2 regions of the Cytobacillus firmus genome follow, and region 1 is predicted to be linked to the other one. Evidence: riboswitches for the same ligand, from Rfam matches in the RefSeq annotation. Region 1 holds a riboswitch; the other holds the start of a gene.

The links. A riboswitch is a leader RNA that binds a small molecule or an ion and turns the genes downstream of it on or off. The one in region 1 is predicted to bind S-adenosylmethionine.
Region 2: linked by a shared signal. The riboswitch ahead of NAF01_RS06090 (homoserine dehydrogenase) and the one ahead of NAF01_RS03595 (LLM class flavin-dependent oxidoreductase) in region 1 are both predicted to bind S-adenosylmethionine.

What each region holds. Positions count from the first base shown of each region.
Region 1 covers NZ_CP098323.1:667,578-671,001, forward strand. The annotation lists gene NAF01_RS03585 (NUDIX domain-containing protein) at 1-53, shown strand, start outside; gene NAF01_RS03590 (hypothetical protein) at 283-855, opposite strand; SAM riboswitch class I at 1,193-1,296, shown strand; gene NAF01_RS03595 (LLM class flavin-dependent oxidoreductase) at 1,405-2,454, shown strand; gene NAF01_RS03600 (ATP-grasp domain-containing protein) at 2,470-3,424, shown strand, end outside.
Region 2 covers NZ_CP098323.1:1,150,946-1,154,369, forward strand. The annotation lists gene NAF01_RS06080 (general stress protein) at 1-181, opposite strand, end outside; gene NAF01_RS06085 (NUDIX hydrolase) at 390-1,028, shown strand; SAM riboswitch class I at 1,106-1,207, shown strand; gene NAF01_RS06090 (homoserine dehydrogenase) at 1,607-2,824, shown strand; gene NAF01_RS06095 (hypothetical protein) at 2,886-3,080, opposite strand; gene NAF01_RS06100 (CBO0543 family protein) at 3,219-3,424, opposite strand, start outside.

The DNA.
Region 1 (3,424 bases):
GAGATTTTTTAATTACTCTATTTTCTTTTACTTTCTGTAGAGAAGATTATTGAGTGGAATTATAAAAGTGCTGGATCTTATGAAATATAAGAAAGATGTAAATCCAGTTAATAAAAGTAAGGTAATTTGATTCTAATGAAAAACACAGCTGCAGCGTTCAGTCTGGCAGTTATTAATATAAAGATTCGCAAACCCAGAAACAGCTGCTTAACCAGGCAGCTTCTTCTTTAAAACTCAAAGTCCAGGTTGGCTAAAAAGGAAAAAGGATGAATGTAAATCCATTTATCCTTTTTTGTATTTAGCCTCTGTCCACAAAAACACACTCATGATAAATTTAGCTATCGTTATGACAATTAAATAACCAGCAAATAGATAGATATAATTTGTGTTTCCATAAAGCCTCATTAGCCCTATTGCGAACAGAACCGGCTTAAAGATAAATGCCATAACCGCAGAGGTAATGATCATATACAGATAGTAATTCTTTTCCCGGTTTATCGTCCATTGGTAAACAAGCATAAAAGTAACAGGAACGAAACTCGAATCAAGGGTTAACCCTGGCAGCATGGGGATCACTGGGAAAGGATAATTTAGATATCCTGAATTTTTTGAGAACAAATCGATATATCCAAATATTACATGAATACTGTAACCATAGAAACCAAAGAAAAATATTTTGTTTTTATCAATTTTAAAAAATAGGTAGATAAGAGGGCCTATAAGAAGAGATGCCATTAACCAGTATTCAAATGAAGTATAAAGCTCAAAATCTAACCAATACTTATTTAAAGCCTCTTGTCCCTCTTTTCCCATTCTCACTATATGATCAAATTGCTCAAGTCGCTTATCCGGCATTTACCGAGTCACCCTTATAAAGTATATTTAAGGATATTTTAGCTCTATAATAGGAAAATATTCACAAGAATTCATAATGTCGGAAGACTCTTGAGTATATAATGTATTTTGATATTTTTAATAAAACAACAGTTTTCGGGAGTGTGAAAGAGAAGAACGTAAAAAAGATTGAAATACACTTTAAGTAAAGGGTGCTTTACTTTAAAAACGTTGCAGCAAGTATTGTGGGAAAATAAAGCGTATTAAAAATATTTAGAGCTTAGAAATATTTAATTGACAATTTGATCTATATAAATTATTATCACTTTAAATAATTAAAAAGCTGAATAGTTTTTTCTTCTTATCCAGAGAGGTGGAGGGACTGGCCCTTTGAAACCTCGGCAGCAGGTTCTGATGAATACTGTGCCAATTCCAGCAAGCGCATCGCTTGAAAGATGAGAAGAGAGTATAAAAAACTCTCTTCTTTGGAGGAGAGTTTTTTAGTTGTTTGTAAATCCTACTTAAATGATAAGAAAAGTAGATATTTGAAAGATAGGGAGAGAAAGAAAAATGAAATATGGTTTCTGGCTGCCGATTTTTGGAGGATGGCTGCGGAATGTCGAAGATGAAAGTATGCCGCCAACCTTTGAGTATGCTAAAAACGTCATTCAGTCGGCAGAAGAATGGGGATACTCGACTACGTTAATCGCGGAATTATATTTAAATGATATTAAAGGACCGGGCCATGATTCTCTTGAAGCCTGGTCCACGGCTGCCGCGCTTGCCGCAGTGACAGAGAAAATTGAAATTATGACCGCGATTCGTCCCGGTTTTCATAATCCGGCAGTAGCAGCAAAAATGGCCGCTAATATTGATCAAATCAGCAATGGCCGTTTTACCCTTAACGTTGTTTCTGCCTGGTGGGCCGAAGAAGCGCGCCAGTATGGCGGTGTTTTTACAGAACATGATGAGCGTTACGCCCGCACCGAGGAGTTCATTGATGTGTTAAAAGGGTTATGGACAGAAGATACCTTCAGTTATTCCGGCCAATTTTACAACTTAAACGATACAAAGCTTGCTCCTAAGCCTGTTCAGCGGCCTAATCCGATTCTGTATGCAGGCGGTGAAAGTGAAAAAGGCAAGCAGACCATTGCCGAAAAATGTGATGCTTATGTGATGCACGGCGGAACGGTAGAAGAGATTGAGACAAAAATAGCCGATATGAAGGCGAGGCGTCAACAAGCGGGCAATGTGCCATTCAGCTCATTCGGAATGGCAGCGTATGTTATTTGCCGTGAGACAGAAGAAGAGGCACTCGCTGAGCTTGAAAAAATCACGACTGTGAAGGATTCCAGCGGTTATGCCGGCTTTAAGGACTTCACGACAAAGTCACATCTGGAGCAGCAGATTCAGCTGCAGGATTACTCTGTTTCCAATAGAGGTCTGCGTCCAAATCTAGTAGGAACACCAGAACAAATTGCTGATCGGATCCTGCAATATGAAGAAGTTGGGCTGGACCTGCTGTTGCTGCAATTTTCACCTCAGCTGGAGGAAATGGAACGCTTCGCAAAGACCGTTATGCCGTTAGTGGAACAAAAACGCAGTTTAATAAAGAGCTAGAAAGGGGCCTGAATAGTGAGCAAGGTATACGTTATACATGAAAATAGTGAGTGGACAGTCCATTTGACAAAAAGATTGGAGGAACTGGGTGTTCCTTATGAAGAATGGCATTTAGACGAAGGAACGTTGGATTTATCGGCAGAACCGCCGGAAGGTATTTTCTATAGCCGTATGAGTGCTTCTTCTCATACACGTGATCACCGTTTTGCGGCTGAATTTTCCGGACAAGTATTGGCCTGGCTTGAAGCACATGACCGTGCGGTGATTAATGGAACGAACGCTTTAAAGCTGGAAGTAAGTAAGGTTTTACAATACTTGGAGTTAAATAAATCTGGTGTGAGGACTCCAAAAACTATTGCAGCGGCTGGAAAACAAAATATCCTAAAGGCAGCCGAAGCATTTGCCGGACAGCCGTTTATCACAAAGCATAATCGTGCCGGCAAAGGTCTGGGTGTTCAATTATTCCATAGTATTGAAGCTTTAAAATCTTATGTGGAAGGCCCTTCCTTCGAAGAACCGGTAGATGGCATTACTCTTATTCAGGAATATATTCAATCACCTGAAAGCTATATCACGCGCTGCGAATTTGTTGGGGGCAGATTTGTTTATGCTGTCCGGGTTGATACTTCTGAAGGATTTGAACTTTGTCCGGCGGATACCTGCCAGATTGGCGACTTATTTTGTCCCGTAGGAGAAGAGGTTGAAGAAAAGCCTAAGTTCCAGATCATTGATGAATTTGAAGACGAAACTTTGGAAAAATATAAAGAGGTTCTGGCCAGGAATGATATTCAAGTCGCTGGAATCGAATTTATCAGAAATGCTGAAGGTGACATTTTTACATATGATATTAATACAAACACAAACTATAATTCAGATGCGGAAGCGAAAGCCGGTAAGTATGGCATGCTCGAATTAGCTGCTTTCCTAAAGAAGATACTAGAAGAAAAATACGCTGCAGCAGCATCTGTAT
Region 2 (3,424 bases), 480 kb from region 1:
CCTGGGAACCGACTATTCGCAAGTTCACTCCGTAATTGTCTGCAAAGCTTTCAAGATTTGCTCCATCCTTTGAGACGATCACAAGATTTTCCTTCTGATACCCATTTGACCCTGCACCTTCAATGGCTTCTTTAAGCTCTTGCTGTGTATCGTATCCGCCTATTAATATATTCTTCTTCATATTTTTCACTCCCAGTGTATTATGATATTTTTTTATTTTCCCTGATTTGCAGGCGGAGAAACGTTCTTTTCCTTTTGAAGGCAGGATGCAATAATATATAGTCCGGAATCATTATTTGGCACAAGCCGTATAAATTAATAAAATGCAAAGAATACAGTATGATAAAGAGATAATAACTTAATTGAATTGCTGCTGGAGGTGGGCAGATATGGAGATTGAGAAACTGGCTAAAAGGTTAAGGAACAGAACCCCCATCATTTTGGGGAGTGAGCGATTTTCGAAGTTCGCTATTTTGCTTCCGCTGGTTGAAATCAATAATGAGGTACATGTCCTATTTGAAGTACGTTCACTAAAAATGAGAAGGCAGCCTGGGGAGGTATGTTTCCCCGGCGGAAGGATAGATCCGGAAGATAGGGATGAAGAACATACGGCCATCCGTGAAACCTCTGAGGAACTCGGTGTGGGCGAAGACAGCATCACAAATGTTTCCCCGCTGGATTACATGATTTCCTTCGGTCAAATTATTTACCCTTATGCAGGCATTATCCAAAACCCGGACAAGATTGTGCCGAACCCTGATGAAGTAGAAGAGGTTTTTACTGTGCCTCTGTCATTTCTGAAAAAAGTAAAACCGGAAACGTATCACGTGAATTTTAAGGTAGAGCCAGAAGAAAATTTTCCTTTTGATTTGATTGCCGGAGGTGAAAATTACAATTGGCAGACAAGGAGAGCGGAAGAGGTATTTTACTATTTCCAGGATAAGGTCATCTGGGGGCTGACTGCCAGAATTCTTAAGCATTTTCTTGAGATCATAACGGAAGATTTCAATGAAAGTGAAAGCGTCTGAAGAAAATAATTTTTCAAAAAAGGTTGACGTAGACCTGATAAATGTTTATGATTCATATAAATTGAATACTTAGAAACTTCTTATCAAGAGAGGCGGAGGGACTGACCCTATGAAGCCTCGGCAACCAGCATTCATGCACGGTGCCAAATTCAGAGGAATACATTTTCCGAAGATAAGAAGGCGGAATGAACGGAATATTAATTCAAACCCCTTCTTGTCTGTAATGGACGGAAGGGGTTTTTTGTTTTGATTGGAATACGCACTTTAAATCTGGCTATTTTCATAAGTTTTTTTGCTAATTTTATCTTATTTACTGAGTTGATTGTAGCGGAAGGTGCGAGATCCTCGAAAATGCTATCGCATTTTCTTCGTGCGATGTTTATCTGAGGAAGCATATTCAACGTCCTGCGGGAGTAGCGGGACAGGTGAGACCCCGCAGACGCAGAGCGTCGAGGAGGCTCACCGCCTGCCCCGCGGAAAGCGAGTGCCTGGAGCGGAAATCAACGGACATCTTTGATAGGCGAAAAACAACATTTTATATGAAAAGAGCCTTAAATTTTAACAAGGGGGAATAAATAATGTCAGCGATAACGATCGGGCTATTGGGGTTTGGAACTGTTGGAAAAGGAGTGTATGAAACAATCAGAAAGCATCAGGAAAGGCTTCAGGCGATACTCGGGAAAGAAGTGAAGGTTTCCGCTATCCTGGTCAAAAATGTGAATAAACATTCTTTGCCTGATGATGAGGTGCTTTTAACAGATGACTTTCAGGATATTATTGAGCTTCCAAAGCTTGATGTCGTAATTGATGCCATTGTTGGCAGGGAGCCGGGCTATACGTATCTGCGCCAGGCCATATTGAGAGGATGCCACGTCATTACAGCGAATAAAGAGATGTTTGCATTTCATGGAAGTGAGCTTGCGAGGCTGGCAAAAGAAAAGAATGTATCACTGGGATTTGAAGCAACAGTCGGCGGCGGAATCCCCATCATTCAGACCATCAGGCAGCTGCTAAATGCCAACAGGATCGAACGGATTGAAGGAATTTTAAATGGCACATCCAATTTCATTTTGACAAGTATGCGCGAGGAGAACTTATCATTTGAAGAAGCATTGAAAATCGCTCAGGAAAAAGGCTATGCAGAAGCCGATCCTAAAAACGATATCGAAGGATATGACGCCTTTTACAAAGCAGTTGTTCTGAGCGAGCTTGTATTCGGGAAAGCGCCGGAACAGGAATACTCTGTAAGAGAAGGCATTACTGATATTACGATTGAACAAATCCGTTTGGCTGATTCGCTGGGGCTGAAATTTAAACATATAGCATCAATTCAGAAGGAAAAAGATTCTGTCCGCTGTACAGTAAAGCCGGTCCTGACAGGAGAATCTCATCCTTTATACAGAGTAGAAGGCGTGCAGAATGCCGTTTCAATCGATGCGGATATTGTCGGAAATATCAGTTTGCAGGGACCTGGAGCAGGCATGTTCCCGACAGCGAGTGCGATTATTGAAGATCTGATTCATGTGGGCAAAGCCGATTTACCTTCAGTATTTGAGGAAGCTGGATCGGAAGAAACTGTTCCTGAACAGCCGCTCTGGGTAATATTGGGTGATGCTGAAGGATATGAATTCCCTGAGGGAGTTGAAATCGCCAGCAAAGTGTCAGAACAGGCCCTGATCGTTAAGGGAGCTGCAGAAGCTGTGTCATTATTAGACAAATCCGGTTTGAAGGCTTATCAAGTGCTTGGAGATTATGCAGTCACGGCAGGGAAGTATAAGCAGGTACAGCCGGTCTAAAAAACAGAAGGGGCAAGCCTTTGAGCTGCCCCTCCTGAAGTATGTTTAGAGATGGTGGATACTAAGCCTGCTGTTTATTAAATAATGGATTATTTAATCCGGAATACAGGTCTTTAACATGAACTGTTACTATCTTAGCGCCAATCTGGACATGGACCATATTATCAAAAACAGCTGTTACCAGGCCGTTTAATGAAACATTCGCACCAATATTTAGATCTTTGCCGGGAGATTTAACATTTTTCTTGTTTGCCATCGTAACACCATCCCATTCCAATTTATTGAAACTTATACATAGAATATTGCCTTTTTATAGTAAAATAAACGCTTTAATAAAAAAAGTCCAGTAAAATAGCTTGTTTTTTTATCGACAAATTGCAATGAAATTAGACACTTATCTAAAAACAGCTGATGGTACATCGAACTGCCTCCATAGGAAGAGGATGAAAAGAATGGACAGTCCCCATGCGGCAGCTGGCCGCTTGTGGTGCACCCAAAGGATGGTAAACATAACAGCATTGAAAAGAATCGACCATTTTAAACTCCAGCCATTATCGTACTTTATCAAATTTAATTTGATGTCAACAACCTCATTTACAG